Azospirillum brasilense: one gene and its partner. The protein of the gene in region 1 binds, or shares a complex with, the protein of each later gene. Links are inferred from orthologs where the notes say so. Each region holds a gene or a part of one and is shown in the gene's direction. Other genes may lie near its edges. The genes, in order: sdhA and D3869_RS02000.

The links.
Region 2: the proteins of sdhA (region 1) and D3869_RS02000 are in contact, whole or in part, in a crystal structure (PDB 6C12), measured with the Escherichia coli proteins. The link is inferred for Azospirillum brasilense from one-to-one orthologs.

The regions. Positions count from the first base shown.
Region 1 is NZ_CP032345.1:2,020,714-2,036,287, forward strand. What follows is about bases 6,892-9,800. They hold sdhA (succinate dehydrogenase flavoprotein subunit), read left to right. Parts: upstream 6,892-7,409; coding sequence 7,410-9,191; downstream 9,192-9,800. Other genes in these bases: sdhC (succinate dehydrogenase, cytochrome b556 subunit), read left to right, coding at 6,892-6,996; sdhD (succinate dehydrogenase, hydrophobic membrane anchor protein), read left to right, coding at 7,008-7,403; D3869_RS09785 (succinate dehydrogenase iron-sulfur subunit), read left to right, coding at 9,222-9,800. Also shown: D3869_RS09735 (methyl-accepting chemotaxis protein), read right to left, coding at 21-1,712; D3869_RS09740 (AEC family transporter), read right to left, coding at 1,968-2,915; D3869_RS09745 (tellurite resistance TerB family protein), read left to right, coding at 3,063-3,467; D3869_RS09750 (NAD(P)-dependent oxidoreductase), read left to right, coding at 3,494-4,363; D3869_RS09755 (acetyltransferase), read right to left, coding at 4,512-4,946; D3869_RS09760 (aspartate-semialdehyde dehydrogenase), read right to left, coding at 4,943-5,962; D3869_RS09765 (hypothetical protein), read left to right, coding at 6,095-6,358; more of sdhC, read left to right, coding at 6,607-6,891; more of D3869_RS09785, read left to right, coding at 9,801-9,998; D3869_RS09790 (hypothetical protein), read right to left, coding at 10,086-10,289; D3869_RS09795 (branched-chain amino acid aminotransferase), read left to right, coding at 10,443-11,291; D3869_RS09800 (hypothetical protein), read left to right, coding at 11,429-12,025; D3869_RS09805 (hypothetical protein), read right to left, coding at 12,039-12,371; D3869_RS09810 (S24 family peptidase), read right to left, coding at 12,446-13,078; D3869_RS09815 (hypothetical protein), read left to right, coding at 13,275-13,640; D3869_RS09820 (hypothetical protein), read left to right, coding at 13,637-14,065; and 2 more genes. UniProt on the Escherichia coli protein: Two distinct, membrane-bound, FAD-containing enzymes are responsible for the catalysis of fumarate and succinate interconversion; the fumarate reductase is used in anaerobic growth, and the succinate dehydrogenase is used in aerobic growth.
Region 2 is NZ_CP032345.1:373,618-389,046, reverse strand. What follows is about bases 7,162-9,925. They hold D3869_RS02000 (succinate dehydrogenase assembly factor 2), read left to right. Parts: upstream 7,162-8,274; coding sequence 8,275-8,577; downstream 8,578-9,925. Other genes in these bases: mfd (transcription-repair coupling factor), read left to right, coding at 8,588-9,925; D3869_RS02005 (crotonase/enoyl-CoA hydratase family protein), read left to right, coding at 7,351-8,142. In the rest of the region: D3869_RS02040 (manganese catalase family protein), read right to left, coding at 39-935; gor (glutathione-disulfide reductase), read right to left, coding at 1,103-2,455; D3869_RS02030 (flagellar basal body-associated FliL family protein), read right to left, coding at 2,568-3,065; D3869_RS02025 (nicotinate phosphoribosyltransferase), read left to right, coding at 3,429-4,592; D3869_RS02020 ((2Fe-2S) ferredoxin domain-containing protein), read right to left, coding at 4,667-4,999; ergothioneine biosynthesis protein EgtB, read right to left, coding at 5,083-6,381; D3869_RS02010 (hypothetical protein), read right to left, coding at 6,555-7,151; more of mfd, read left to right, coding at 9,926-12,214; D3869_RS33405 (ACT domain-containing protein), read left to right, coding at 12,219-13,202; D3869_RS01985 (AI-2E family transporter), read right to left, coding at 13,206-15,080; D3869_RS01980 (PRC-barrel domain-containing protein), read left to right, coding at 15,238-15,429. UniProt on the Escherichia coli protein: An FAD assembly protein, which accelerates covalent attachment of the cofactor into other proteins.

The DNA.
Region 1 (15,574 bases):
CGGTCCTGATCGGGGGATCCTCAGGCCGCCTTGATGGCGACGAGGAAGTTCTCCACCTCGCTCTTCAGGCGCATCGCCCCCTGGTTCAGGTCGCCGGAGGCCGACATCACCTGGCTCGCGGCGCTGCCGGTCTCGGTCGCGGCCTGCGACACGCGGCCGATGTTGCTGGTCACCTCCTGGGTGCTCTGCGCCGCCTGCTGGACGTTGCGGCTGATCTCCTGGGTCGCCGCCCCCTGCTCCTCGATGGCGGCGGCGATGGAGGAGGAGATGTCGTTGATCGAGGAGATGGTCGCCCCGATCCCGCGGATCGCGCCGACCGCCCCGCCGGTGGCCGCCTGGATGCCGGCGATCTGCTGGGCGATCTCCTCCGTCGCCTTGGAGGTCTGGTTGGCGAGGCTCTTGACCTCGCTCGCCACGACGGCGAAGCCCTTGCCGGCCTCGCCGGCGCGGGCCGCCTCGATGGTGGCGTTGAGGGCCAGCAGGTTGGTCTGGGCGGCGATGTTCTGGATCAGGTCCACCACGTCGCCGATGCGCTGGGCCGCTTCCGACAGCCCCTGCACGGTGGCGTTGGTGCGGTCGGCCTCGTCCACCGCCTTGCCGGCGATGCCGGCCGACTGCGACACCTGCTGGGAGATCTCGGTGATGGAGGCGGCCATCTCCTCCGACGCGGCGGCGACGGTCTGCACGTTGGCGGAGGTCAGTTCGGCCGCCGCCGCTGCGCTGCCGGCCTCGGCCCGCGTGTGCTCGGCGATGTCGGTCATGCTGCGGGCGGTGGTGTCGAGCTGCGACGCCGCGGCGCCCACGGTCTGCAGGACGCTGTGCACCGCGCCGTCGAAGTTGCGGATCAGCGAATCGATCCGCTCGGTGCGGCGGCGCTTGTTCTCCTCCTCGGCGGCCTGGGCGGCGGTCAGGCGCTCCGCCTCGATCAGGCCGTCCTTGAAGACCTGCACCGCACGCGCCATGGCGCCGATCTCGTCCCGGCGGGCGCCGCCTTCCACCGCGATGCCGAGGTCGCGCTTGGCCAGACGGTCCATGATGGCGGTCAGGGCGACGATGGGCCGGGCGACCGACTTGGTCATGGCGATGCCGGCGAACAGGCAGAGGACCGCCACGAAGGCGATGGCGCCCAGAATCCAGTTCCGCGCCCCGACATAGGTGGCCCGCCCGGAGTCCGCCGCCTTCGCGGCGTTCTGGACGTTGGAGGCGGTCAGCTCGTTGATGAGCGCGGAGCATTCGTCGAACGCCTTGCGCGAGTCCTCCCGATAGATGCCGGTGGCCTTCTCGTTCTCGTTGGCCCGGGAGGAGGAAAGCAGCTTGCCTTGGCTGATCTTCAGATAGCTGTCCCAGGCGGCCTCCCAGCGCTTGAAGGTCTGGGTTTCCCAACCGGGGGCCAACAGCGGTTCATACTTCCGCCGGGCCTCCGCCAAGCGGTTCAGAACCGTGGTCATTTCCTTTTCGACCTCGGCCATTTCCGCGGGGTGGAGCGCCAGGATGTGGGACGCCTCCAGGATGCGGTAATCGTTGGCCGCGCCGTCGATCTCCCCGATGGCGGTGACGCTGGGCAGCCAGTTGGAGCGGATTTCCTCAGCGGCGTGGTTGACGGTGCTCAGCCGGTCAACGGCGAACAGTCCCAGGGCGACCGACATCAGCAGGACACAGACGGTGGCGGCGACCACCTTGGTCCGGATGGTCATGGAACTCAGCATGGACATGGCGCGTATCTCTTTCCCCCGAAACGATGCGGCGGCGGTCGATTGTTATGAGTCTGAACGAAAGTATTTGGCAGTCCAGACGTCCCTGCGTGGGGCGTTGGACTTGCCTGTATCAAATGATGGAGCGGCAATTATTAAAAAATATGCAAAACCGACGCGGCGTGTTCTGCGCGACACTTGTTCAATGATGTCTTTGTGTCAGGAAAGATGAGCAGCCGAAGAGGCGAACACGACCGGGCGACCGCAAGCCAAGGTTCAGAGCGGCGGCGCGTAGGTGGCCAGCAGGACGGACAGGGTGACCACGCTGGCGATGGTGGACATCAGGATCGCGGCGGAGGTGCGCTCCACATAGATGCGGTACTGGCTGGCCACCACGAAGGTCAAGGCGCCGGTGGGCAGGCCGGCGAGGATGATGGCCGACCCGGCCCAGAAGGGGTCCAGCGGGAACAGCGTCTGGATGAGCAGCCAGGCCAGCGCCGGCTGCACCACCAGCTTGCACGCGCTGATCCAGCCGACCTCCAGAAAATTGGCCTTCAGGCTCTGGGTCGCCAGGAACAGGCCGATGGCGAAGAGGGCGCAGGGGCCGGCGGAGGCGCCCATCAGGTCGCAGTAGATGGCGACCGGGCGCGGCACCGGCACGCCGGATAGGAAGACCGACCAGGCGAGCCCCAGGGCCGTGGAAATGATCAGCGGGTTCTTGACCAGCGCCCGGCCGACGTCGCGCAGCGCCTTGCCGATGCCGCCGCCCTGGCTGTTGGCGAACTCCAGCCAGATCACCGCGATGCCGACCATGATCGCGCTCATGATGACGGTGGCGAGGATGGCCGGGGCCAGACGGTCGGGGCCGAAGGCCGCCAGGAACAGCGGGATGCCCATGTAGCCGGTGTTGGAGAAGCAGGCGTTCAGCCCCTGCATGCACTGGATCTGCGTCCGCTCGCGGTGGATCAGCCAGCCGAGCAGGGCGCCCAGCGCGTAGACCGCCAGCATCGAGCCGAGGAAGGCGCCGATGAAGGGGCCGTTGAAGATCTCGGGCAGCGAGCGCTTGGCCGTTCCGAGGAACAGCACCGGCGGCAGGGCCATCCAGTAGACGAACTTGTTCAGCGCCTCCGACGAGGCGGGACCGAGCAGCTTCGCCTTACCGGAAAGGACGCCCGCCAGGATGATGGCGAAGACCGGGAGCGCCACGTTGAAGACCACCGACATGGGGGGCGACCTTAAGGGGCAACCCGTCCCCTGTCGAGGGACCCACCCGTCCGCCCCGGGCATAGCTCCCTTGACGGCGCTCCCTCCCTTGACGGCGCGCGGGGGGCGGGCAAGATTGGGCGGGGCCCTTTTTCCGCAGGAGTTTCGATGATCAACCATCACAGCGCGCTCATCTACGTCATGGTGCTGGTGTCGGCGTGCGACGGCGACATGACGGACGCGGAGCTTGAGGCCATCGGCGAGAACGTCCGCTACCTGCCGATCTTCAAGGATTTCGACATCGACCGGCTGACCGACGTGACCCGCGAATGCTCCGGCCTGCTGGCCGACGCCGACGGGCTGGAGACGACGCTCCAGATCGTCAAGGAGGCCATTCCGTCCAAGCTGTCCGAGACCGCCTACGCGCTCGCCTGCGACATCGCCGCGGCGGACCCGTCGGCCTCGCAGGAGGAACTGCGGATGCTGGAGCTGATCCGGCACAAGCTGGGCGTGGACCGGCTGTGCGCCGCCGCCATCGAACGCGGCGCGCGGGCGCGCCATACCCGCCTGTGACGGCCGGGAGCATGACAGCCAGGGACATGGCCAACCTCAAGGACCGTACGGTCGGCTTCATCGGGCTGGGCCTGATGGGCCGGCCGATGGCTCGCAATCTGGCGAAGGCCGGCGCGGCCCTGGTGATCAGCAGCCGCAGCCCCGGCCCCGTCGAGGAGCTGGCGGCCGAGGGCATGAGCCCCGCCGCCGGGCCCGCCGAGGTCGCCGCCCGCGCCGACTCCATCGTGCTGATGCTGTCGGACACCGTGGCTGTGGAGGCGGTGGCCGCCGCGCTGATGGACGCGCTGCGGCCCGGCCATCTCGTCATCGACATGGGCACCACGGCGGTCGGGGCGACCCGCAAGCTGGCCGAGGCCGTCCGCGCCAAGGGCGCCGACTGGGTGGACGCCCCGGTGTCCGGCGGCACGGTGGCGGCGGAGGCCGGCACCCTGACCATCATGGCCGGCGGCACGGAGGAGGCCTTCGCGCGCGCCCTGCCGCTGTTCCAGGCGATGGGCCAGCGCATCACCCATGTCGGCGGCAGCGGGGCCGGTCAGGTCGCCAAGATGGCGAATCAGGTGATCGTCGCGCTGAGCATCGGCGCGGTGGCCGAGGCGCTGGCGCTGGCCAAGGCGGCGGGGGTGGAGCCGGGCAAGGTCCGCGACGCCATCCGCGGCGGCTTTGCCGAATCGCGCATCCTGGACCTGCACGGCCAGCGCATGGTCTCCGGCGACTTCACGCCGGGCGGCCGCGTGGTCACCCAGATCAAGGACCTGAAGCAGGCGGAGGAACTGGCGGAGCAGTCCGGCATCCAGCTTCCCGCGCTGGGCCTCAGCCTGGAGCTGTTCGAACTGCTGGCCGAGCAGGGCGACGGCGGGCTGGACCACTCGGCCCTGTACCGGCTGTTCGTCAAGTAAGCCCTTCTGGCTCCGGTCGGTTCGCGTCGGCCGGAGCTAAAGCGAACTTCCGTTCGCTTTGGACTCATAGCGCCTCATTCGCCGGCGGGCTCCGGTCGCATGTGCGACCGGGACCGCCGGCGCGGTCCAAAGCGGATTGCAATCCGCTTTAAAGGGCCAGATGCAGCAAGGGGAACGGGCGGCCGCTGTCGTCCAGCGCGGAGCGCCCGACCTCCCGGAAGCCGAGGCGCCGATAAAAGGCCCGGGCGGCGCCGTTCTGCTCGTTCACATCCACCGTCAGATGCGGTCCGCCGTCGCGAGCGCGGGCGACCAGGGCGCGGCCGATCCCCCGGCCGTGCCACGCCGGATCGACGAACAGCGTGTCGATCTTGCACCCGGTCATGCCCAGGAAACCGACCGGCCGGTCGTCGCCGTCCACCGCGACCAGCAGCGCCGCCGCCGGAAGATACTGGTCGCGCACGAGGTCGGCGTAGAAGGCAATGTCCTCCTCGCTCAGGAAATCGTGCGTGCTGCGCACCGCGGCGAGCCAGACGGCAAAGAGGACCGGGGCGTCGTCCGGACGGGAGGAGCGGATCGGGATCACGCGTCGAGATACTCCTTCACCAGCAGCTCGGCGATCTGCACGGCGTTGAGCGCGGCGCCCTTGCGCAGGTTGTCGGTGGACGCCCAGAAGGACAGGCCGTTGTCCACCGTGTAGTCCTCGCGGATGCGGCTGACGAAGACCGGGTCGTCGCCGGCGACCTCGACCGGGGTGATGTAGCCGTCGTTCTCGTGCTGGTCGATCACCTGCATGCCCGGCGCCTTGCGCAGGATGCGGCGGGCCTCCTCGGCGGTCAGCGGCTCGACGCATTCGATGGTGATGGCGGCGGAATGGCCGATGAAGACGGGGACGCGGACGCAGGTCGCGCTCACCTTGATCTTGGGGTCGAGGACCTTCTTCGTCTCGACGTTCAGCGCCCATTCGTCCCGCGTCGCGCCGTCCTCCATGAAGGGGCCGACGTGGGGGATGACGTTGAAGGCGATCTGCTTGGAGAAGACGGACTTCTGCACCGGGTCGTTCACGTAGATGGCGCGGGTCTGGCCGAACAGCTCGTCCATGCCCTCCTTGCCGGCGTCCGAGGCCGCCTGGTAGGTGGAGACGACGACGCGGCTGATCGTGGCCTGCTCGTGCAGGGGCTTCAGCGCCATGGCCAGAAGGACGGCCGCGCCGCCGGGGCTGGCCACGATGTTCTTCGTCGCGTAGCCGGCGAGCGCGTCGGCGTTGACCTCCGGGACCACCAGCGGGACGTCGGGGTCCATGCGGAACTGCGGGCTGGCGTCGATCACCACGGCGCCCGCCGCGGCGGCGCGCGGCGCGTGGGCCGCCGAGACCTTGGCGTCCGCGGCGAACAGCGCGATGTCCACGCCCTTGAAGTCGAAGCGGGCGACGTCCTCCACCTTCAGCACCGCGTCCTCGCCGAAGGACACCTCCTTGCCGACCGCGCTGTCGGCGGCCAGGGCGATCACCGCGTCGGCCGGGAACCGGCGGTCGGCGAGGGTGGTCAGCATTTCCCGTCCGACGTTGCCGGTGGCGCCGACGACCGCGACTGTGTAGCCCATGGCGGTTAATCCCTGTGATATGCGGTGCGAAGAGGGCTTGAGGTATGCGGTTCCCAATGGAATTGCAACAGCGCCCGCGTTGTGACACCGTGTCCGCCCTATCACGAACGACCGCGACCGGCACACCGGGGCATGGCCACTCCGCTCGAAGACATCATCGCCAAGGCGATCAAGGACGCGGACAAGTCCTTCTTCAACGAGGACTACACCAAGCAGGCGCGTTCGGTGATGAACGCGCTGAAGAAGGCCGGCTACGAGGTCGCTCCGGTCCGCCCGCCCGAGGGGCTGGTGGAATGGGCCAAGGAGAACATTCCCTTCGGCCGGCTGCGTCCGGCGGAGCTGATTACCCAGATGTATTCGATGATGGTGGAGAATGTTCGCCGCTTCGACAAGTAATAGGCTGAACGGCGAAGCCGGGTTTCGGCCCTGGTAATACCAGCTGCAGCAAAGCCCGTTAGTTTTCAGGCACTTCCCGCGGTGCGCCATTTTGGCCACGGCCAAGTCCCTGCCGTTGACTCGTGTGCGGTAGAGGCGTAATTCAATCGCCAAACACAGCAGGGCTTAAAACTTTCGGTCTCGCATCACCCGCCGTCGCGGCAACAGCCCTCCTTGCCGCGACCGGTCGCCGAACTGAGGACGACGCAATGGCAAACGGCAGCGGTCGGCCGCTCTCTCCGCATCTGCAAGTCTACAAACTCCCCAGGACCGCGCTCCTGTCCATCACGCACCGCATCACGGGCGTGGGGCTGGCCGTGGGCACCCTTCTGCTGACCTGGTGGCTGGTCGCCGCTGCCACCAGCCCCGCCGCCTACGAGCGCGCGCAGCACTTCATCGGCTCCTTCTTCGGGCTGCTGCTGATGTTCGGCTGGTCGCTGGCGCTCTATTATCACCTGTGCAACGGCATCCGGCATCTGGTGTGGGACGCCGGCAAGTCGTTCGAGCTGAGCGAGGCCGAGCGCGGCAACCAGATCGTCATCGGTGCGGCGGCCGTGCTGACCGTGCTGACCTGGATCATCGGCCTGGCCGTGTGGTGAGGAGAGAAGACATGGCGTCCAACAGCAAGACCCTCCGCTCGCCGCTGCAGATCGCGCGCGGCCTGGGCTCCGCCAAGCACGGCACCGAGCATTGGTGGCACCAGCGCGTGACCGCCATCGCCCTGGTTCCGCTGACCATCTGGTTCGTCTTCGGCGTGATCCGCCATCTGGGCGCCGATCACGCGGCCTTCGTCGCGTGGCTGGAGTCGCCCTTCTCGGCGCTGATGATGGTGCTGACCGCCGTGGTCACCTTCCACCACGCCCAGGCCGGGCTGCAGGTGGTGATCGAGGACTACGTGCACAATGAGATGGCGAAGATCCTGAGCATCCTGGCCGTGAAAGCCCTGTGCTTCGTGCTGGGTGCCGCCTGCGTCATCGCCGTCCTCAAGATTTCGTTCGGAGCCTGACGAGCCATGGCCGCCTACGATATTATCGATCATTCCTATGACGTCGTCGTCGTCGGTGCCGGCGGCGCGGGCCTGCGCGCCACCTTCGGCATGGCCGAGAAGGGCCTGAAGACGGCGTGCATCACCAAGGTCTTCCCGACCCGCTCGCACACCGTGGCCGCCCAGGGCGGCATCTCGGCGGCGCTCGGCAACATGAGCGAGGACGACTGGCGCTTCCACATGTACGACACCGTCAAGGGGTCGGACTGGCTGGGCGACCAGGACGCCATCGAGTACATGTGCCGCGAGGCCATCCCGGCGATCATCGAGCTGGAGCACTACGGCGTGCCCTTCTCGCGCACGCCGGAAGGCAAGATCTACCAGCGCGCCTTCGGCGGCATGACCGCCCATTACGGCAAGCAGCAGGCCTACCGCACCTGCGCCGCCGCCGACCGCACCGGCCACGCCATCCTGCACACCCTCTACCAGCAGTCGCTGAAGCACGAGGCGGAGTTCTTCGTCGAGTACTTCGCGCTCGACCTCATCATGGAGGACGGCGTCTGCAAGGGCGTGGTGGCCTGGAACCTCGACGACGGCACCATCCACCGCTTCCGCGCCCAGCTCGTCGTTCTGGCGACGGGCGGCTACGGCCGCGCCTACTTCTCCGCCACCTCGGCCCACACCTGCACGGGCGACGGCGGCGGCATGGTGCTGCGCGCCGGCCTGCCGCTGCAGGACATGGAGTTCGTGCAGTTCCACCCGACCGGCATCTACGGCTCCGGCTGCCTCATCACCGAGGGCGTGCGCGGCGAGGGCGGCTACCTCACCAACTCCAACGGCGAGCGCTTCATGGAGCGCTACGCGCCGTCGGCCAAGGACCTCGCCTCGCGCGACGTGGTGTCCCGCTCGATGACCATCGAGATCCGCGAGGGCCGCGGCGTCGGTGAGCACAAGGACCACATCCACCTGCACCTGGAGCATCTCCCGCCGGAGATCATCCACCAGCGCCTGCCCGGCATCGCCGAGACGGCCAAGATCTTCGCCGGCGTGGACGTCACCAAGGAACCGATCCCGGTTCTACCAACGGTGCACTACAACATGGGCGGCATCCCCACCAACTTCCGTTGCGAGGTGGTCAACCCGACCGCCGAGGATCCGGACCGCGTGGTGCCCGGCCTGATGGCCATCGGCGAGGCGGCCTGCGTGTCGGTGCACGGCGCGAACCGCCTGGGCTCCAACTCGCTGCTCGACCTCGTGGTGTTCGGCCGTTCGGCGGCCATCCGCGCCGCCGAGATCGTCGAGAAGGGCAAGTCGGTGTCGTCGTCCGCCGCCGCGACCGACGTCGCGCTGGAGCGCTTCGACCGCATCCGCAACGCCAAGGGCTCGATCAAGTCGTCGGAGCTTCGCCTGGAAATGCAGCGGACCATGCAGAACAACTGCGCGGTCTTCCGCACCGGCGAGGTGCTGGAGGAGGGCGTCAGGCTCATCGACCAGACCTTCGCCAAGAAGAGCGACATGGCGATCAGCGACCGTTCGCTGGTCTGGAACTCCGACCTCGTCGAAGCCATCGAGCTGGACAACCTGCTGTACCAGGCGGTCGCCACGCTCCACTCGGCGAAGAACCGTCCGGAGAGCCGCGGCGCCCACGCCCGCGAGGACTATCCGGACCGCGACGACGAGAACTGGATGAAGCACACCGTCATCGAGGTGTCGGGCAAGGGCGAGACGAAGATCGGGTACCGCCCGGTCCATCTCTACACCCTGACCGACGAGGTGCAGGTGTTCCCGCCCAAGGCCCGCGTCTACTAAGGCGGCAAGAGCAAGGCAAGGATACGAACCATGGTCGAATTCAACCTGCCCGCCAATTCCAAGGTCGGCGTCGGCAAGACCATCAACGCCGCCAACGGCGCCAAGCGGGCGAAGACCTTCAAGATCTACCGCTGGTCGCCGGATGACGGACAGAACCCGCGGGTCGACACCTACGTCGTCGACCTCGACAAGTTCGGCCCGATGATCCTGGACGCGATCATCTACATCAAGAACAACGTCGACTCGACCCTGACCTTCCGGCGCTCCTGCCGCGAGGGCATCTGCGGGTCCTGCGCGATGAACATCGACGGCACCAACACGCTGGCCTGCCTGAAGGCCATCGAGGAGGTGAAGGGCGACGTCAAGATCTACCCGCTGCCGCACATGCCGGTGGTCAAGGATCTCGTCCCCGACCTGAAGCACATCTACGCCCAGCTCGCCTCGATCAAGCCGTGGCTGCAGTCGCAGTCGCCGGCCCCGAGCCGCGAGCGTCTGCAGTCGCCGGAGGACCGCGCCAAGCTGGACGGCCTCTACGAGTGCATCCTGTGCTTCTGCTGCTCGACCTCCTGCCCCAGCTACTGGTGGAACGGCGACCGCTACCTCGGCCCGTCGATCCTGCTCCAGGCCTACCGCTGGATCGTGGACAGCCGCGACGAGATGACGGGCGAGCGCCTCGACAACCTCGAGGACCCGTTCCGCCTCTATCGCTGCCACACCATCATGAACTGCACCAAGGCGTGCCCGAAGGGCCTCAACCCGGCCAAGGCCATCGCCGAGATCAAGAAGCTGATGGTTCAGCGCCGCTGATCCGTCCGTTTCGGTTCGTTGATGAGGAACGGGGCGCCTCCGCGAGGGGGCGCCCCGTTTGCATTGGTCCTTGGGCGGCGTCCTGGCTCACGCGAAGTCGGGGTCGGTGGGCCGGGACGGCGGCAGGTCGTCGTTGGGCAGGGGGGAGGGCATATCCTCCTGCGGGCCGGGGGTCGGCAGGTCCGGGTTGTCAGTCAGGGGGCCCGGGGTGGGAAGGTCCTGGCCCGGCGGCGGGAAGGGCGGGGCCGCGCGCAGCGGCTGCGGAAAGGCGCTCGAATAGGTCCAGCCCATGGGTCTGTCGCTCCCGGTGTGGTGAGGGTGTCCTGCATCAACCGTCCGGCTGGCCCGTCTGCGCAGGTTGACCGGCGGCGATGAGGGGGTATGCTTTTCGAGGGAGCGAACCATCCGGATAGAACCAACCCCAAGCCAAAAAGGGAGAAGATCATGGGCAGCACGGCCGGCCAGGCGTTGAGCTACATCCAGGGCGAATGGATCGCGGGCAACCCCGCCATCGTCGGCCCGATGACTCACGCGCTCTGGCTGTCTTCGGTCGTTTTCGACGGCGCCCGCGCTTTCCAGGGTGTGGCCCCCGACCTTGACCGCCACTGCGCCCGCGTCGTGCGCTCGGCCCAGGTGATGGGCCTCGCCCCCATGCTGACCGCCGGCGAGATCGAGGAGCTGTGCTGGGACGGCATCCGCCGCTTCCCCAAGGAGGCCGAGCTGTACATCCGCCCCATGTTCTACGCGGAGGAGGGCTTCGTCGCGCCCGACGCGGAGAGCACGCGCTTCGTCCTGTCGGTCTACGAGGCGCCGCTGCCCAGCGTCGCCGGCTTCACCGCCGGGCTGTCGAGCCGCCGCCGCCCGGTGCCGGACATGGCGCCGACCGAGGCCAAGGCCGCCTGCCTCTACCCCAACGCCGGGCTGGCCCTGAAGGAGGCGCGGGAGCGCGGCTTCGACAACGCCATCATGCTCGACCCCATCGGCAACGTCGCGGAATTCGCCACGGCCAACCTGTTCATCGCCAAGGACGGGGTGGTGCGCACGCCGGTGCACAACGGCACCTTCCTCAACGGCATCACCCGACAGCGCGTGATCGCCCTGCTGCGCGACGACGGCGTGACGGTGGAGGAGGCCACCCTGAGCCCCAGCGACGTGCTGGAGGCGGACGAGGTCTTCTCGACGGGCAATTACGCCAAGGTGGTGCCGGTCACCCGCGTCGAGCAGCGCGTCCTGCAACCCGGCCCCCTGGCGGCGCGGGCACGGGCGCTCTATTGGGAATTCGCCTTCCGCTGACCGGCGGCGATCGATCCCGAATGCCGGTTTCCGGGCGGTATGCGGCCCGGAAACCGGCTTGATGACTGGCCGGTTCCGCGGCATGATTCCGTCGAAACGGTGGGGCGGCCCACCGAAGGAATCCGTGGAGGAAGGGCATGCAATTCCGCGAACGGCGCCGCGTGATCCAGGTGATCCGCACCGTCTACGATCCGGACCTGAAGCGCGGGCGGTCGGAGCTGGTCGGGAAGATCGACAAGGCCGCCCCCGTGGTCACCGACAAGCTGCAGAAAAGCTGCACGCCGGAGGAGTTGTCGGAAATCCTCACCTATCTGGACGACCGTCACAACCGCCTGCGCAACGAGGCGGTGCGCGCCGGGGCGGAAACCCTGCCGGCCCAGATGCGGGAAGCCGCGGAGTATTTCCGCACCCACCGCGACGACGACGCGCGGGCCTTCGCCACGGAAATCCGGCTGGCGTGGGAGGAGTTGAAAACGGCCCTGCGCGAGTCCGGCTTTTCCAAAAGCAAGGTGTTGAAAAGGGGGGCGGACCGGGACAAGGTCGCGACGCTGCCGGAGGCGCCGACGCCCACTGTGTCTTTGAGCGTCGAGGGCGCGGCCGAACCGGTGAGCGTCCGGTCGCCCGCACAGCCGGTTCGCAAACCGCGCGCCAGGAAGGCGCGGGCCGTCTCCGCCGCCGCCGTGGAGGGGGCATCCCCGGACATGGACGGGGCCGGCAGCCCTCCGGCGGTCTGACGACCGCGCCGGTTCAGCCGCCTGCGCGAACCAGCGCGCTGGCGGCGTTGCGGTGATGGGTCAGCGCGGCGGTGAGGCGGGTCAACCAGACGTCGCTGGCCGTCCGGTCGGCGGGCAGGGCGCGGCGACGGTGCGCGGTGCCCCGGCGCGCCTCCTCGGCCAACCGGACATGCAGGCGAAGCGCGGCGGCCCGGGCCAGGACGGTGTAGCGCTCCACCCCTTCCAGAAGCGCAGCCCGCAAAGCGTCGCGTGGCGGCGCGTCATCGTGGTGGCGTTCCAACGCTTCGAGAAGGGCCAGATCTTCGAGACGCGAGGGGCGCGGAGGCGTTCTGGCGATTCCGGTCATGACCGGACGCTAGACCTTCGGACCGCCAATGTAAAGGAAAAATATCCTAGGACCGTGTGCCGCAGGGCTGACGCTTACTGGCTTGCCCAGACGATGCGGGCCATCCAGGCCACCTCGGCGCGCGGGATGCTGCGGTCCGGATGGGCGCGGTTGATGGAGATCAGCTCGATCTTCGTGGCGGTCTCGCGCAGGAGCTGCTTCGCCATCACCTCGCCGCCCTTGGTGCGGACGACGACGCGGTCGTTGCGCCGGATCTGCGCGGCGGGCGAGACGATGATGGTGTCGCCGTCGCGGTAGACCGGGTCCATGCTGTCCCCGGCGATCTCCAGCGCGTAGGCGTGGGGGTCGCCGATGCTGGGGAACAGAAGCTCGTCCCAGCCCACGCCCGAGGGAAAGCCGGCGTCGTCGAAGAAGCCGGCGTTGCCCGCCTGGGCGTAGCCGATGACCGGCACCCGCTGGAGCGAGCCGGCGCCCGCGGCATCGCCGACGAGGCTGACGAATTCCGACAGCGACGCGCCGGTCGCCTCCAGAACCTTGGACACGCTCTCCGTCGAGGGCCAGCGGAGCTTGCCGTCGCCGGTGGTCCGCTTGCTCTTGTTGAAGGTCGTCGGGTCCAGCCCCGCGCGCCGCGCGAGCCCGGAGGCCGACAGCCCGTGCTGGGCCGCGAGGCGGTCGATGGCCCGCCAAATGTCCGCATGTTTGAGCATGGGAGGATAATCACATAAACCGCCCGCCTCGTCCCTAGGAACCTATTCATATTTTCCTTGACGAAGGATTTTAATCAGTACATAACGTGAACATCTGTTCGCCAGCCGCGCGTGCCGCGGCCCATCCGGCGCTCCGCCCGAGAGCGATGTGGCGCCCGCGAACGCAAGAGCTGCAATTCCGAGGGAGACCCCACGCATGGTCCATCACCGCAACACGTCCATGGTCCTGTCCGACGCCGTCGGGGAGCCGTTCGGCAGCGCGGAGGAGGCGTGGTTCTGGTCGGTCCAGGCGCAGGACGCCAAGGCCGCCGGGGCGCGCATCGCCGCCGGGCGGGGGCTCGTCCAGCGCCCGTGCGAGCCCGGCGACGTGCTGTGCGCGGTGGATCGGCTGTACCGCCGCCGCCTGCTGATCCGCGACCATCTGCATGTGCTGGTTCATTACGGGCGCCGCCTGATGGCGCCGGACCCGGCGCGTTACCGCGAGCAGCGCGCCCACACCCTGTGGCGGGAGGCGTTCGACCGGCTCCGCCCGGTGCTGCGCGACAAGGGCATCGTTCAGTGAGCACGCCTCTGCCGCAGCCCTGCCAAGCGGGGCCCTGCCGGCCGGGAGCGGACGCGCCGCGCGCCTGGGTGGTCTTCCGGGGCGAGGCGGAACTGTGGTGGCTGCGCCTGCTGAAGCCGGGCTACCGCCACTGCTTCGCGCTGCTGCACGACGGGCGCCGCTGGGTGATCGTCGACCCGCTTTCGCCCTTCACCGACGTGTCGGTCCTCGATCTGCCCGCCGCCTTCGATCTGCCGGGCTGGTACCGCGGGTTGGGCATGGCGGTGATCCCGGCGCCGGTGCGGCGCGGTCTGACCCGCCCGGCCCCCTGGGGACCCTTCACCTGCGTGGAGGCGGTCAAGCGCCTGCTGGGGTTGCACGCGCCCGGTGTCCTGACGCCCTGGCAGCTTTACCGGCGGCTGGCGTGCTCCGCCGTCGGGTCCTGATCGGCGCCGCCGTCCCACCCCCGCTTCCAGTCGCCCTGTCTCACCACGAACAAGGAAACCCCGCCCATGGCGAACCTGTTCAAGGCGCCGCGGCCGACGGCGCCGCCGGCGCCCGCCCCGGACCCCGCGCCCACCCCCCAACCCACGCCGGCCCCCGCCCCCGAGCCTGTCCCCGCGCCGACCCCGGCGCCCGAGGCGGCTCCGGCGCCGGTTCCCGCCACGACGCCCTGGTGGAACACCGCCCCGGACCCGGTGCCGGCACCCGCCGCCCCGGTGGTCGAGGCCCCGTCCTCCGCGGTCCCGCCCGCCGCCGATCCGGTCACCCCGGTTCCGGCCAGGGAGGAGGAGAAGGACCCGGCGAAGGCCGCCGAGGCGCTGATCCAGCGGCGCAACCGGGGACGGGCGGGGACGGTCCAGACCTCCTGGCGGGGCGCGCTGGACGTCGGCGCCCTGGTGCCGCTGCGCAAGCGTCTGTTGGGGGAGTGAGGCCATGAAGGACACCGCACCCGACGCTGTTCGGGAACGCCGCAAGGGGAATGCCGCATCCGCGTCGCCGAACGGGCCGGAGCGTCTGCTGGAGCGCTACCGCGCCGCGCGGGAACGCCGGTCGGTCTGGGAAAGCCATTGGCAGGACTGCTACGACCACGCCCTGCCCAACGGGCAGCCCTTCCGCGGCGGCGGCACCCCCGGCGAGCGGCGGGTGGACCGGCTGTTCGACGGCACCGCGCCGGACGCGGTGGAGCAGCTCGCCGCCAGCCTGCTCGCCGAGCTGACGCCGCCCTGGTCGCGCTGGTTCGGGCTGCAGCCCGGCCCGTCGCTGCCGGACGGGGAGCGCGACCGCGTGGCCCCGATGCTCGACCGCGCCGCCGGCATCGTGCAGGCGCATGTCGACCGCTCCAACTTCGCCGTCGAAATTCATCAGGCCTTCCTCGACCTCGTGACGGTGGGCACCGCCTGCCTGCTGATGGAGGAGGCCCCGCCCGGCGCCGCGTCCAGCCTGCGCTTCACCGCGGTGCCGCTGGCCGAGGCGGTGCTGGAGGAGGGGGCGGACGGGCGGCTGGACGGCACCTTCCGGCGCAGCGAGGCGACGCTGGCCCAGATCGAGCGCCGCTTTCCCGGCGCCCCCCTTCCGGACGAGGTGCGGGAACGCGGCGCCGCGGAGCCGGACAGCCGCTTTCCGCTGGTCGAGGCGGTGCTGCCGGACGGGATGGCCTACCGCTGGACGGTGGTGCTGGACAGCGGCCTGGCCGATCCCGCCACGCTGGCCGAGGGCCGCTTCGCGCAATCGCCGTTCATCAACTTCCGCTGGCTCAAGGCACCGGGGGAGACCTACGGCCGGTCGCCGGTCATGAAGGCGCTGCCCGACATCAAGACCGCCAACAAGGTGGTCGAGCTGGTGCTGAAGAACGCCTCCGTCGCCGTCACCGGCATCTGGCAGGCCGACGACGACGGGGTGCTGAACCCCGCGACGATCCGGCTGGTGCCGGGGACGATTATCCCCAAGGCGGT
Region 2 (15,429 bases), 1.6 Mb from region 1 along the record:
CAGCCCTCTCCCCAGGGGGGAGAGGGGGGATCGGTACGTTACTTCACCGGGGTCATCTTGCCGGAACCGGGGCCGGCGCCGAGGTCGGCACCCGTCACCGGGTTCACGTCGGTGCGCGACATGGTGCGCTTGGCGGCCTCGTTGACGGCCTTCATCTCTTCGGCCGCCAGCCGGACCGAGGGGTTGCCGTCGCCGCCGCTGACCGGGCCCTGGTCGGGGGTGACATTCACGAACTCCCACTGCTCGCCCTGGTTCCACGGGCCGCGCATTTCGCCGTCGCCCTGGCTCATGTTGTAGTACTTGTCGGTGTATTCGGGGTTGCCCGGCAGCTTGCCCGGCGGGAAGTTGTTGTCGATCGAGTAGAGCGCCTTCTCGAACATCTTCTGGTGCGCCACCTCACGAGTCATCAGGAAGGTCAGCGCGTCCTTGACGCCCGGGTCCGGGGTGATGTTGATGAGGCGCTCGTAGATGATCTTGGCCCGCGATTCCGCGGCGATGTTGGAGCGCAGGTCGGCGGTCGGCTCGCCGATGCTGTCGATGTAGCCGGCGTTCCAGAGCTGCCCCGCGGAGTTGGTCAGCGCCGGGCCGCCGCCGTAGAGCAGGGCCAGCGTGTGGCTGCCGTTGCCCTTGGCAATGTCGGCGTAGAGGTCGGTGACTTCCTCGGCGCCCTCGGCCAGCTTGCCCTTCACGCCCTTGGTCAGCATGGCGACGATGCTGCCGATGATCTCCAGATGGCTCAGTTCCTCGGTCGCGATGTCGATCAGCATGTCCTTGCGGCCCGGGTCCTCGTCGGCCAGCCCCTGCGTGAAGTAGCGCAGGGCCGCCGCCAACTCGCCCTGGGGTCCGCCGAACTGTTCCAGCATCAGGCTGGCCAGCTTCGGGTCCGGTTCGGCGACGCGGACGGTGTACATCAGGTTCTTGTTGTGCATGAACATGCGTAGGAGCCCTCCGGGAGCCTTGATGAAGGATGGAAGGCGGCGGGTTCCGCGGGGGTGCTGGAGCACCCCCTATCACCGCCGCCATCGTCGTGTGCCCTCAACACAGGCTTATTAGAAGCGTTCCAGGAAATCGGGCTCCTGACCTTTGGTTTTATGTCCGATCGTCAGGACACCTTCTCGCGCATCAGGACGAACTCCTCCGCGGTAGACGGATGGAGGGCGATGGTGCGGTCGAAATCTCTCTTTGTGGCGCCGCAGTTCAGGGCGATGCCCAGCCCCTGGACGATCTCCGGCGCGTCCATGCCCATCATGTGGCAGCCGAGCACGCGCTGGCTCTCGCCGTCCACGACCAGCTTCATCAGGACGCGCTCGTCGCGGCCCGACATGGTGTGCTTCATCGGGCGGAAGCCGGCCTTGTAGATGTCCACCGTTGCGAATTTCGCCCGCGCCTCCGCCTCGGTCAGGCCGACGGTGCCGAGCGGCGGGATGGAGAAGACGGCGGTCGGGATGTTGGCGTAGCTGATGCTGGTCGGGTTGTCGTTGAACAGCGTCTCCACGAAGGCGCGCCCCTCGGCGATGGCGACGGGGGTCAGGGCCATGCGGTCGGTCACGTCGCCGACGGCGAAGATGTTGTCCACGCTGGTGCGCGAATACTCGTCCACCCGGATCGCCCCGGCGTCGTCCAGCGCGACGCCGGCGGCCTCCAGCCCGAGGTCGCGCGTGTTCGGCCGGCGCCCGGTCGCCGCCATGACGAGGCCGGCGGAATGCTCCCGCCCCAACTGGTCGGTGACGGTGAAGCCGCCGGGGCCTTCCTCCACCTTCACCGGCTGGGTGCGGGTGAGGATGGTGATGCCGCGCTTGCGCATCTCCTGGGCCAGCGCGACGCGGATGTCGTCGTCGAAGCCGTTCAGCAGCTCCTCGCCGCGGATCATGATCGTGACCTCGGCGCCCAGGCCCCGGAAGATCCCGGCGAACTCGACGGCGATGTAGCCGCCGCCCAGGATGATGACGGAGTGGGGCAGGGTGCCGAGCTGCAGCGCCTCGTTGGAGGTGACGGCGTGCTCGATGCCCGGAATCTTGGGGAGGGCCGGCCAGCCGCCGGTGGCGACCAGGATGTTCTTGGCGGTGTAGCGCTTGTTCGCCACCTCCACCGTGTGGCGGTCGATCAGCCGCCCGAAGCCGGTGTGCAGGGTGACGCCGGAGTTCTCCAGCATCTTGATGTAGATGCCGTTCAGCCGGTCGATCTCGGCGTCCTTGCGCCCGATCAGCGTCGCCCAGTCGAAGGCCGGCATGGTGGTGGACCAGCCATAGGCGCTGGAATCCTCGAAGGCGTCGCGGAACTGGGCGGCGTAGACCAGCAGCTTCTTCGGCACGCAGCCGCGGATGACGCAGGTGCCGCCGACCCGGCTGCCTTCGCAGATGGCGACCTTGGCCCCCATGGACGCGGCCCGCCGGCTGGCCGCGACGCCGCCGGAGCCGGCACCGATGGTGAACAGGTCGAAATCGAACTCGGCCACGGCCGTCTCCTTGCAATCCCAAGATCCGAACGGGACAGGAGTGTTCCCCATTCCGGCACGCCTGTCGAGCGTTGGCCGAGGCGCCGGATCGGGGCGGCGGGCTGGCCTTCCGTCAGCGCATGACGAGTTCCTGGACCAGCACCTGCCGGATCTTCATCGCGCCGAGTTCCTTGCTGGCGGTGCGCATCACCGCGTCCTTGACGTAGAAGGCGCCGTTGCGCCCGCGCAGTTCGCCGGGGTCGGTGTCCAGCATCACGTTGGTCATGGCGCTGGCGATGCGCGGCCCGTAGCTTTCAACCGTCTTGACCGGGGCGGTCGGCTCCATGTCGAGCACCACGCGGACGCGCAGCTCACGCAGCCGGTCGCCGTCGCTCAGCGTGAAGATCATCGCCGGCAGCCGCGCGTAGTTGGCGGCGGTGCGCAGCGTGTCCCCGACCACACGCCCGGCCTGCGCCGTGCCGGGCTTCAGCAGGAAGGCCCCGCCGGTGCCCGCGGCGGCCAGCCCGGCCATGGTGCAGAGAAGCCCGACCACCACCCGGCGGCCCAGGCGATCCAGCGTCGAGGGGGCCGCTGCAATGTTCGGCGCGTTCTGGCGGATTGTCCGGCTCATGCCGACCTCGTCGCTTTTTCCGGCGCCGAAGGGGTGTGGCGCCTGTTCTTGACTGCATGGTGGATGGATAAAGGGAAGGCGTCAAATACAGGTATTTTATACTTTTTGGTGACGGAGCATTACAGCGAGGAACTGCGCATTTCTTCTCATCTTCTTTGCGTTTGAAACGCGCCGGATTTCATAGCGTATTTTCGGTAAATCACCGTTGCTTGCGGCGGTGGACCGTCGCGGATGAAGCCTCTTCCACCGGAGGGCCGGGGCGTATAATGCTGGTTTCTCTATCGGATTGCCGTTCCCGCGGTGGGGGCGGCCTCCGGACGTGACCGTCGCGAAGGGCAAGAGCGGGAAGACAAGGACATCGCCATGGACGAGACCAGGAACCAGCCGCCGGCCAGTCACGCGCCCGCCAACCATCCGCCCGCGTCGGCCATCACCGAATGGACCGACACCTATTTCAAGCGGACCAAGGAGGCGGTCGGGAAATTCGGTGACAAGAAGGTCACCTACGCCATCTTCATGCGCCGCCCGGTGGTCTGCGCGCCGCGACTCGCCATCGAATGGCTGGAGGCGGTGGCGCGGGAGCGCGGGTTCGACCTCGACATCGTCCTGAACTATCCGGAAGGAAAGTGGGTCGGTGCGGGCGAGCCGATCCTCTACATCACCGGCTCCTTCTACCATCTGGTCGACACCGAGACGATCATCCTGCAGAAGCTCGGCCCCGCCTGCGTCGGCGCCTACAACGCCTTCACCATGTGCGCCGACCTGCCGAAGACCGCCTTCCTCGCCATGGAGGCGCGCCACTGCGCCGGCACGGAGATGGAGGAGATGATGGCCTACGCCGCCTCGGTCGGGTCGGACCGGGCGAAGCGCAAGGTTGGCGCCAAGGGCTTCATCGGCAACGCCACCGACGCCACCGCCCATTTCTTCGGCCAGAAGAAGGGCATGGGGACGATGCCGCACGCGCTGATCGGCTATGCCGGTTCGACCGTGCGGGCGGCAGAGATGTTCCACGAGACCTTCCCCGAGCTGCCGCTGACCGTCCTGGTCGATTACTTCGGGCGCGAGGTGACCGACGCGCTGGAGGTCTGCCGCCGCTTCCCCGGCCTCGCCGCCCAAGGCAAGCTGGCGGTGCGGCTCGACACGCCGGGCGGGCGCTTCCTGGAGGGGCTGGACCCGCCGGGCTCCTACGCCGTGCTGGAGCGGCACGCGCCCCATTCCATCCGCGGCTACCGCGACGAGACGCAGCTCCGCTACCTGATCGGCACCGGCGTGTCGGCCGCGGCGATCCATTTCATGCGCGAGAAGCTGGACGAGGCCGGATTCCCGGCGGTGAAGATCGTCGCCAGCTCCGGCTTCGGCCCGGCGAAGTGCCGCCTGATGGCGGAGGCCAACGCCCCCGTCGACATCATCGGCACCGGCAGCTATCTGCCCGAGCGCTGGACCGAGACCTACGCCACCGCCGACATCATCGAGTACGACGGCGAGAAGCGCGTGAAGGTCGGCCGCGAGTTCCTGTTCCGCAAGTAGCATCGTCGGTCCGCACGAAGAACGCCCCTCCGCCGGCCGCGCCGCGGAGGGGCTTCTGCGTTCAGCTTTTGTGTTCAGCGAGTCAGCACCATCACTAGCCGTTCGACCGGCGTGTTGTTGACGAGGTGCGAGTCGACGATCTCGTCGATGTCGGCGGGCGTTTCCGGGCGGTACCACAGGCCCTCCGGATAGACCACCATCAGTGGCCCGGCGGAGCAGAAGCCGAGGCAGCCGGTCCAGGCCATGCCGACGTCCAGCAGCCCCTTGGCCTGGATGCGCTGGCCGAGCTGCTCCCACAGCGGGTGGGCGTTCTTCGCCGCGCAGCTCCCGCGCGGGTGGCCGGGCGGGCGCTGCTGGGAGCAACAGAAGACGTGGTGGCGGAACACCGGGGGCAGGTCGAGGGACATGAAGGGCTCCATAGGCCATAATTTAATTATGGTTATAGAGCTTGCTGCGGTGCAGCGCCACCGTTTAAAACGATTCCAATATCTCAGCTATCCTCGGCCAGCCGCAGGCCGGTGAAGGACAGGCGGGAGTCCGGCCGCAGGTAATGCCGGGCGGTGGGGTTGGCGTGGTCGAAGGGGGTGACGCAGCTGCCGCCCCGCAGCACCATGCGGTTGATCATGAACCGGCCGTGGACGGCCTCGTCCACCCCGTCCGGCAGGCGGTAGCCGGGGTAGGGGGTGAAGGGGCTGCGCGTCCATTCCCACACGTCGCCGAACAATTGCCAGGGGCCGTCGCCGTGGCAGGTGCTGGGGCGCGGATGGCGGTGGCCGGTGCCCAGCAGGTTTCCCATGCTGTCGCAGCGCGACGCCACGGCCTCCCATTCGGCCTCTTCGGGCAGGCGCTTGCCGGCCCAGCGGGCGAAGGCGTCGGCCTCGAACCAGCTGACATGGCAGACCGGCTCGGCGGGATCGAGCGGGCGCATGCCGTAGAGCGTGAAGATCTGCCACGCGCCGTCGCGCCATTCCCAATAGAGCGGGGCCTGCCATCCCTCGGTCTGCACCGCCTCCCAGCCGTCGGCGAGCCAGAGCGAGCGTTTGGCGTATCCGCCGTCCTCGATGAACGCGCGGAAGGCACCGCAGGACACCGGCAGGGCGGCGAGACGGAAGGGCTCCAGATGGACGCGGTGGCGCGGCCCCTCATGGTCGAATCCGGCCCAGGCCTCCGTCCGCCCGATCTCGACGAGGCCTCCCTCATGCTCGATCCAGCGTTCGGGCTGCGGCGGAGCCGGTACGCTCTGCGGCGGCTGGTCGTAGGCGGGGCGCAGCGGGTTGCTCCAGAAGGCGTGCTTGATGTGGGTCAGCAGCCGTTCCTGGTGGCGCCGCTCGTGCGTGATGCCGACGATCACCCGGTCGGCGATCTCCGGCAGTTCCGCCTCGTCGGCCTGGTTCAGCAGGTGCAGAACCGCGGCGTTCACATGGTCGCGGTAGCGCATCACCTCCGCCGCGTTGGGCCGGGAGAGCAGGCGCAGGGTGGGCGAGGGAAGCTGGTGGCTGCCGAAGCGGTCGTCGCGCGCGGCGAACAGCGTCAGGAAAGCCGGGTCGAAAGGACGGTAGCCGGGGTTGCAGGGCACCAGGACGGTGGTTTCGAACAGCCATGTGGTGTGGGCGAGGTGCCATTTGGCCGGGGCGCCGTCGGCCACCGACTGGACCATCAGATCCTCGGGCGACAAGGGGGCCGCCAGTTCGGCGGTGCGGGCGCGGACCTTCTGGAAACGGGTGGAGAGAGTTTGGCGGAGGGCGTCGCCGGACGGCTGGGCGTGCGTGGCGAGATGGGTGTCGGGCACGGGGGAACCTCCCTGCGGGAGCGGGTTTTCCGCGACGGGAACGGCGCGGGAACGCGCCCGGACTCCGCCGGAGAAACAACAGGGCCATTGTGCCGCATGGTCCAACCATCCTGGGTGGCGCATCGGAGGGGGCTTTCTCCGAATTCGCGCATCACAGCCGCGATGGGCTGTGGTCAGGCGTCCACCACAAGATGCGGGCGGAAGGCGCCCTCAAGCGTCAGAAGAAGGCGCAGATACACGGCAACGCGCCGCGATGTCGTCGTCCGCTGTTCCAGGCAATCGCGGAGCTGGTTGGCGAGCGCCACATTTTCCGCCGTCTGTCCCGGCGGAAGCGCCGGGTGCGTCGGCGCCGCCATGGCGACGATGTGGTCGTGATCGACCGAATGGGCCGCGACGGCCTTCTCAAGGAGCGCCGCCGCGATGCGTTCGATGTCCTCATCCGCCGGCGGCGGCTGGGCGAGGTTGGGGGCGAGGTGGGGCGGCGGACGGCGGTTCGCGAGCTGCGCGCGCAGATTCTGCTTGATGCGCGCCCGCTGGCCGGCGTTCAGCGTGTCCAGCTCGTCGATCTCGTCGAACAGCAGGTCGTAAAGGCGCCGCCGCTTGTGGTTGGCCTCGTCCTGGTCGCGGCGCTCCTGCTGCTCGCGCTCCTGCTGTTGCAGGTCCTGCCGATTTTGCCGCCGTTTTCTGCGGTCGGTCGCGCCGCCGGTGCGCTCCACCACGCCGGCCGAACGGACCAGGGGTTCCGGGCGTCCGATCGATCCGTCGGTCATGGCGACCTCCACCGAAAGTGGCTGGGACTGTTCAGTGTACCAACTGTCGCGATTCTGTCAAGGTGACGCTTTGGCGTGCGGCGGAGTCCCCTTTTCAGGTGAGCGTTGCTCACCCGAAAACGCGGCGTACTCGTTTGTCAGGGGCGTGGCTCGGGCTCGACAGTGGGGCATCCCAAACGCAGGACAAAAGGACCGTGCCATGCCCCTGACGACCAAACACGCCGACCCCGCCAACCCCGTGCTGTGCGTCACCGCCGGAGGAATCGTCACCCTCACCCTGAACCGCCCCGCCAAGCTGAACGCCATCAGCACGGCGCTGGCCGCCGCCATGCTCGACACGCTGGATGCGCTGGAGGCCGACGCGGCGGTGCGGGCGATCATCGTCACCGGCGCCGGGGAGCGGGCCTTCTCCGCCGGGGCCGACATCGCGGAATTCACTCCGGCCGTCCGCCGGGGACCGGAGGCGGCGGTGCGCGCCTTCCGGCCCGGACAGACGCTGTGCGCGCGGATCGAGTCCTTCCCCAAGCCCATCATCGCCGCGGTCAACGGCATCTGCTACGGCGGCGGCTGCGAGATTCTGGAGGCGTCACACCTCGCCGTCGCCAGCGAGCGGGCGACCTTCTCCAAGGCGGAGATCAGGCTCGGCATGATGCCGACCTTCGGCGGGACGCAGCGGCTTCCCCGCAACGCCGGGCGCAAGCGGGCGCTGGAATGGCTGCTGACCGGCGACACCTTCCCGCCCGCGACGGCTCTGGCGGTGGGGCTGGTCAATCAGGTGGTGCCCCACGAGGCGCTGATGCCCGCCGCCTTCGAACTGGCCGGGCGGATCGTCCAGCATTCCCCGGCCGCGGTGTCCGGCATCCTGGGGGCGGTGACCCGCGGGCTGAACATGACCATCGGCGAGGGGCTGGCGGTGGAGACCGAGCGCTTCGCCCGGCTGGCGCCGGGGGCCGACCTGCGCGACGGGCTGGAGGCGTGGCTGGCGCGTTGAATCAAGCTCCTTCCGGGGGACCGTCCGGCATTTCGGTTTGCGCGGGGGCGTGCCGGTGTGCAGGATGCGGGGGTGGATGTGGACCGCTCCGCCCCCTATCTTCCGGGGCCGGGGCTTTTTGGCGTGGATGGCATGAGCGACGAGAACACCCTGTCCGAGAGCGGCGAATCCCTGGAAAACCGGCGCAAGCGGCTGCGCTTCCGGTCGTGGCACCGCGGCATGCGCGAGATGGACCTGCTGATCGGCAGCTTCGCCGACGCCCATGTCCCGGACTTCGACCACGCGCAGCTCGACCGTTACGAGGCGCTGCTCGAACTCAGCGACCCCGACCTCTACAACTGGTACGCCGGGCGCGAGCCGCTGCCCGCCGAGCATGACACCGACGTCATGCAGCTGTTGACCAAGTTCCGCTACACGCCCCGTCAGGGGTCCTGAGGCCCGATCCTTGCCCAGCTTCGAACAGTTGCAGCCGGGACGCTCCGGCCGCCTTCTGGTCGGCGGCGCCCCCGCCGGTCATGACGCCCGCGTCCTCGCCGACCTCGCCAAGCGGGCGGGGAGCGCCGGACTCCTCCACGTCGCGCTCGACGACACCCGCGCCGCCCAGCTGGCGGAGGCGCTGGCCTTCTTCGCGCCGGCGCTGGAGGTTCAGGTGTTCCCGGCCTGGGACTGCCTGCCCTACGACCGGGTGTCGCCCAACGGCGGCATCGTGGCGAAGCGCATCGACACGCTGACCCGCCTTCTGGCGCGCAAGGCGGACGCGCCGCCGCTGGTCGTGCTGACCACCGTCAATGCCATGGTGCAGAAGGTGCCGCCCCGCGCCGCCTTCCGCGACGCGGTGTTCTCGGCACGCTTGCGCGACCGGATCGATCTGGAGAAGCTGCAACGCTATCTGGCCGGCAACGGCTACACCCGCGCCCAGACGGTGCGCGAGCCGGGCGAGTTCGCCGTGCGCGGCGGCATCATAGACCTGTTCCCGCCGGGCACCGACGAGCCGCTGCGCCTCGACCTGTTCGGCGACGAGTTGGAGGCCGTGCGCAGCTTCGACCCCATGTCGCAGCGCACCACCGACAAGCGCGACGGCGTCGACCTTAAGCCGATGTCGGAGGTCTTCCTCGACGAGGCCGGCATCGCCCGCTTCCGCTCCGGCTATCGGGAGCTGTTCGGCGCGGTCACCGACGACGATCCGCTCTACGAGGCGATCAGCGCCGGGCGCAAGTACGGCGGCATGGAACACTGGCTGCCGCTGTTCCACGAGACGATGGAATCGCTGCTGGCCTACATGCCCAAGGCCATCCTCTCGCTGGACCATCAGGCGACGGAGGCGCGCGATTCGCGCATCGCCCAGGTGGTGGACTTCCACGCCTCTCGCGAGAGCATGATCGTCATCGAGAAGCGGACGGGCTCGCCGGTCTACAAGCCGGTGCCGGTCGGCATGATGTTCCTCGACGCCCAGGCCTGGGACGACCTGTTCGCCGCCCACGCCGTGGCGCAGCTCCAGCCCTTCGGCACGCCGCCGGGCATCAAGGGCACGCTGGACGCCGGTGGGCGCCGCGGCCACGACTTCGCCGAGGAGCGGGCGCGGCCCGACGTCAACGTCTTCGAGGCGGTGAAGGACCACATCCGCGCCCTGCGGGCCGACGGGCGGCGCGTGCTGGTGGCCGGCTATTCCGCGGGTTCCCGTGACCGTCTGATGACGGTGCTGGGCGACCACGGCATTCCGGGGCTCGAGCCGGCGGAGAGCATCGAGGACGTCCGCCGCTTCGACCGCAACATCATCGGCATGATCGTGCTGGGAATGGAGCACGGCTTCACCTCCGCTGACATGGCCGTCATCACCGAGCAGGACATCCTCGGCGACCGCCTCGTCCGCCCGGCGGCGAAGAAGAAGCGCAAGGCCGCCAACTTCATCGCCGAATACACGGCGCTGGCCTCCGGCGACCTCGTGGTGCACATGGACCACGGCATCGGGCGCTACGACGGGCTGGAGACGCTGGAGGTGTCGGGCGCCCCCCACGACTGCCTGCGGCTGGTCTACGAGGGCGGCGACAAGCTCTACGTCCCCGTCGAGAACATCGAGGTGCTGACCCGCTACGGGTCTGAGGACGCGCACGCGCAGCTCGACAAGCTGGGCGGGGCCGGCTGGCAGGGCCGCAAGGCCCGCGTCAAGAAGCGCCTGAAGGACATGGCCGAGGCGCTGCTGAAGATCGCCGCCGAGCGCATGCTGAAGAAGGCCGACCCGGTCTACACGCCGGAGGGCGTCTATCAGGAGTTCGCCGCCCGCTTCCCCTATCCGGAGACCGACGACCAGCTGAAGGCCATCGAGGAGGTCTTCACCGATCTCGGCTCGGGCCGTCCCATGGACCGGCTGGTCTGCGGCGACGTCGGTTTCGGCAAGACGGAGGTGGCGCTGCGCGCCGCCTTCCTCGTCGCCATGAGCGGCCAGCAGGTCGCCGTGGTGGTGCCGACCACGCTGCTGGCGCGCCAGCATTTCAAGACCTTCACCACCCGCTTCGCCGGGCTGCCGCTGCGCATCGTCCAGCTCTCCCGCATGGTCACCGCCAAGGAGCAGACCAAGGTCAAGCAGGAGTTGACGGAGGGCACCGCCGACATCGTGATCGGCACCCACGCGCTGCTCGGCAAGGGCGTGCAGTTCAAGCAGCTCGGCATGGTCATCGTCGACGAGGAGCAGCATTTCGGCGTGAAGCAGAAGGAGCGGCTGAAAGAGCTGCGCGCCGACGTGCACGTCCTGACGCTGACCGCCACACCAATCCCGCGCACGCTCCAGATGGCGCTGTCCGGCGTGCGCGAGCTGTCGCTGATCGCCACCCCGCCGGTGGACCGTCTGGCGGTGCGCACCTTCGTGCTGCCCTACGACCCGGTGGTGGTGCGCGAGGCCATCCTGCGCGAGCATTACCGGGGCGGCCAGACCTTCTACGTCTGCCCCCGCGTCGAAGACCTGCCCAAGGTCGCCGAGCGGGTGCGCGAACTGGTGCCCGAGGTCAAGATCGTCACCGCCCACGGCCAGATGCCGGCCAGCGAGCTGGAAGAGGTGATGACCGCCTTCGACGAGGGCAAGTTCGAGGTGCTGCTCGCCACCAACATCATCGAGAGCGGCATCGACATCCCCAACGCCAACACGCTGATCGTGCATCGGGCGGACATGTTCGGTCTGGCCCAGCTCTACCAGATCCGCGGGCGCGTCGGCCGGTCGAAGGTGCGCGGCTACGCCTACCTCACCTACGCGCCGAACAAGCCGCTGACCGGCACGGCGCAGCAGCGGCTGCACGTCATCGAGACGCTGGACAGCCTGGGCGCCGGCTTCCAGCTGGCCAGCCATGACATGGACATCCGCGGCGCCGGCAACCTGCTGGGCGAGGAGCAGTCGGGCCACGTCAAGGAGGTCGGCGTCGAGCTGTACCAGCACATGCTGGAGGAAGCCGTCGCCAACGCCCGCGCCAACATGGACGGGCAGGTGCCGAGCGGGGCGGAGGACCAGCCCTGGACCCCGCAGATCAACCTCGGCACCCCGGTGCTGATCCCGGAGGAGTATGTTCCCGACCTGACGGTGCGCCTGTCGCTCTACCGTCGCATCGCCGAGCTGGTGGACCGGGCGGAGATCGACGGTTTCGCGGCGGAGCTGATCGACCGTTTCGGCAAGCTGCCGGGCGAGGTGGAGAACCTGCTCGACGTGGTGACCATCAAGCAGCTCTGCCGTCAGGCGGGGGTGGAGCGGGTGGACGCCGGGCCGAAGGGCGCCGTGCTGACCTTCCGCAACAACAGCTACGCCGAGCCGGCCAAGCTGCTGACCTACATCAGCCAGCAGATGAGCCTGATGAAGCTGCGGCCCGACCACAAGCTGGTCTACACCCGCGAATGGGCCGACGAGGCCCAGCGGGTGCGCGGCGTCAACCGGCTGATGAGCGATCTCGCCCAGATGGCCGGTGGCGGCGCCGTGCCGAAGGGCGAGGCGCCACCGCCTCCGCCGCCCCCTCCGCCGCCGCGGCCCAGCGCGCTGAAGGCCGGATCGAAGTTCGGGCGGAACATCCCCTCGCGTCCCTTCGGGCGGCGCTGAGGCGATGAGCACGGATAATGGGCCCAAGGTTAGCGGGTCCAAGGACGGGGGCCTGGCGAAGGCCCTGGCGCTTGGCGGTGACCGGCGGGCCTTCGGCGACATTCCGACGGTGGCGGAGGCGGTGGCCGCCGATCCCGCCCGGCTGCCGGAACTGGTCGCCTGCCTGTTCGACGGCGACGCCGGGGTGCGGATGCGCGCCGCCGACGCGCTGGAGCGGGTGTCGCGCGGCGATGCCCGTCCGCTGGACGCCTTCGCGGAACGGCTGCTGACCGACGCCGCGGCCATCGAGCAGGCGGAGGTGCGCTGGCACTTGGCGGCGGTCCTGCCGCGCCTGACCCTGACGGAGGAGCAGCGCGGGCGCGCCGTGGCGCTTCTGGAAGACTGGTTCGAGAACCGGGCCAGCCGGATCGTGCAGAGCGCCGCGCTTCAGGCCATGGTCGATCTGGCGGCGGACGATCCGGAGCTTCGCCCGGTCGCGGCGGACATGCTGGGCCGGGCCATGCGCTCCCGCATTCCGTCGCTGGCGGCGAGAGCCAAGCGCATCCTCAAGCCCTTCGAGGTGGACCGCGCAACGTTGGACGCCGCCCTGCTGCCGGAGACCAAGCCGCTCACCCTGTCGCTCCTGCCCGACCGTCTGGCGGTGGCGCGGCTGGCGCCGGGGGACGGGATGCCCGGCTGGCTCGACTGGACCGACCCGCTGGTCAGCGCCACCCGCACGGGGGAGGAGCTGTCGATCCTCTGCCGCGAGTCCCGCGTGCCGGACGGCGTGACGGCGGAGCGGGGATGGCGCGCCTTCAAGGTGGAAGGGCCGCTGGACTTTTCGTTGTTCGGGGTGCTGGCGCGCATCGCCGTGCCGCTGGCCCAGGCGCGGGTGCCGATCTTCGCCATGTCCACCTACGACACCGATTACGTGCTGGTGCGCGATGAGGACGTGGAGCGCGCGGCCGACGCGCTGAAGCGCGTCTGCACCGTCATGGCCTCCTCCTGACCGTCACGCCTGCGGGGCCTTTTCCGCCTCGACGGCGGCGAGCACGTTCAGTTCCTCCAGCTGCGTGACGGCGCCGGTCAGGCTGGTGGCGACGCGGTCGGCCGAGGTCTGGGCGACGGCGTGCTCTGGTGCGTCGGCCTCGGGGTGGGCGCTCCACAGGCAGAGCAGGATCGGCACGTTGGGCCCGAAATGCAGGCGCAACCGGCGCACCAACCGGCGGGCGTGCGACAGGGCGGACGGGTTCAGGTAGGACAGGACCACCGCCGACACCCCGGTCGGCGCCAGCGCGGCGATGGAGCGGACGGACACCTTCTCGCAGGGGAGCACGTCGGCGCGCAGCCCGCGCGGGCGCAGCAGATGGCCGAGCAGCGCCGCCGCCGCCTCGTCCAGGTCATTGCGGGCGCCGATGCACAGCACCAGCGGCGTGTCCTCCGCGGCGGGCGGCGAGGCTTCCATCATCTCGTCCAGCAGGGCGACCATGCCCTCGGCCACCGCCTGCCGTCCCTCCGGGTTCAGGCGGTTGCGCTGGCGGTCCTGTTCGGCCAGCGACAGGGCGGGGATGAGCAGGCCGTGCCCGGCCTCGACCAGCCCGCCCTTGCTCATCTTCTCCTCGGCGATCTCCATGGCCTCGATGGGGTCGCGGGCGAGCAGGCGCTGGTACAGCTTGGCCTCGTCGGGCAGGACTGGACGGTCGCCCAGCATCACCTCCAGGAAATGAAGCTGTGGAACGTGCCGGCCCAACACGACGAGGCAGACGGTCAGCGGAGTCGCCAGCAGCAGCCCGACCGGCCCCCACAGCGTGGTCCAGAACACCGCCGCCACGATGATCGCCAGCGACGACAGGCCGGTGGCGGAGCCGTAGAGCCAGGGCTCCACCACGTTGTTGGAGAACAGCTCGACCGCCACGAACAGGGCGATGCAAAGCAGCGGCAGGGTCCATCCCGCATCGACCGCGAAGGACAGCAGGATCGGGAAGGCCGCGGCGATCGCCGGTCCCAGGAAGGGGATGAAGCGCAGCACCGTCGCCAGCATCCCCCACAAGAGCGGGTTCGGCACGCCGAGCAGCCACAGCCCGATCCCGATGGGCAGGCCGTAGGTGACGTTGACCACGCACTGCATCAGCAGGTAGCGGCTGACCCGTTCGCCCGCGTCGTTCATCGCCTCCGTCGTGCGGCTGAGGTCGCCGGACCCGGCCAGCCGGATCAGCCGGTCGCGCAGGTCCTCGCGCTGCAGCAACATGAAGATGGTGAAGACCAGCACCATGCCCGCCGTGGCGACCGGGGCCATGGCCGGCCCCAGCACGTCGCTGATGATGGTCAGGGCGTCGGAGCCGTCCTGCTCGATCCGCACCGGCACCGGCTCCCGCGCGGCGCCGGGGGCGGGCAGGGCGCTGGCCGGAGCCGTGGCGGCGGGCGGGTTTTCCCCGGTCACCTGCTCCAGCCCCTGCTTCAGGTCGCGGAAGGCTTCGGTCGCCTGCTGGACCACCCCGCCGCTGCCCGCCGACGACGCGCTGGAGCGCAGCGAATCCAGCTTGGCGTGGACGTTGCGCTGGTAGCTGGGCAGGTTGTTGGCAAGGTCGGCTATCTGCCCGCCGACCACCATGCCGAAGCCGGCGATGCCCGCGAAGACCAGCACCACCACCGCCAGCACCGACGGCACCCGGCCCAGACGGAGCCGCTCCAGCCGGCTGACGATGGGCGCCAGGACGAAGGTCAGCAGCACCGCCAGCGCGATGGGGACCAGGATGTCGCTTCCCAGATACAGGGTCGCCACCACCAGCGCGATGACCAGCAGGGTCGTCTGGGTGGAGGCGGGCGGGGCGGCCTTCGGCACCGGAATGGGGCGGGCCTGCAACCGGCGGGCGGTGTCTTCGGCCATGATCTGCGGAGCCTCGGGGGAGAGTTGAGAGAGTGCAGAACACGGCTGGACGCGGCGCGTTCCGGCGCGTTGGGCGCGATCGCCGCAAGACACCGTGACGATTGCGGTCGACGGCCTGTTTAAACCCGCGTGGTTATCTCGTCAGAAGGAGGGGGCTATGCGTAAGGTTGCTGTTCCGGTCCTGTCGGCGGTCGCGCTTTTGGCTTTGGGGGGCTGCGCCGAGACGTCGAGCTGGTTCGGTGGGGGAAGCGAGCAGGCATCCCGCCCGATGTCCGAGCAGTCGCTCCAGACCGCCTCGCGGATCGAGCCGCAGGCCATGTTGGGCAAGTCGGTCGTCGCCTATGATGGG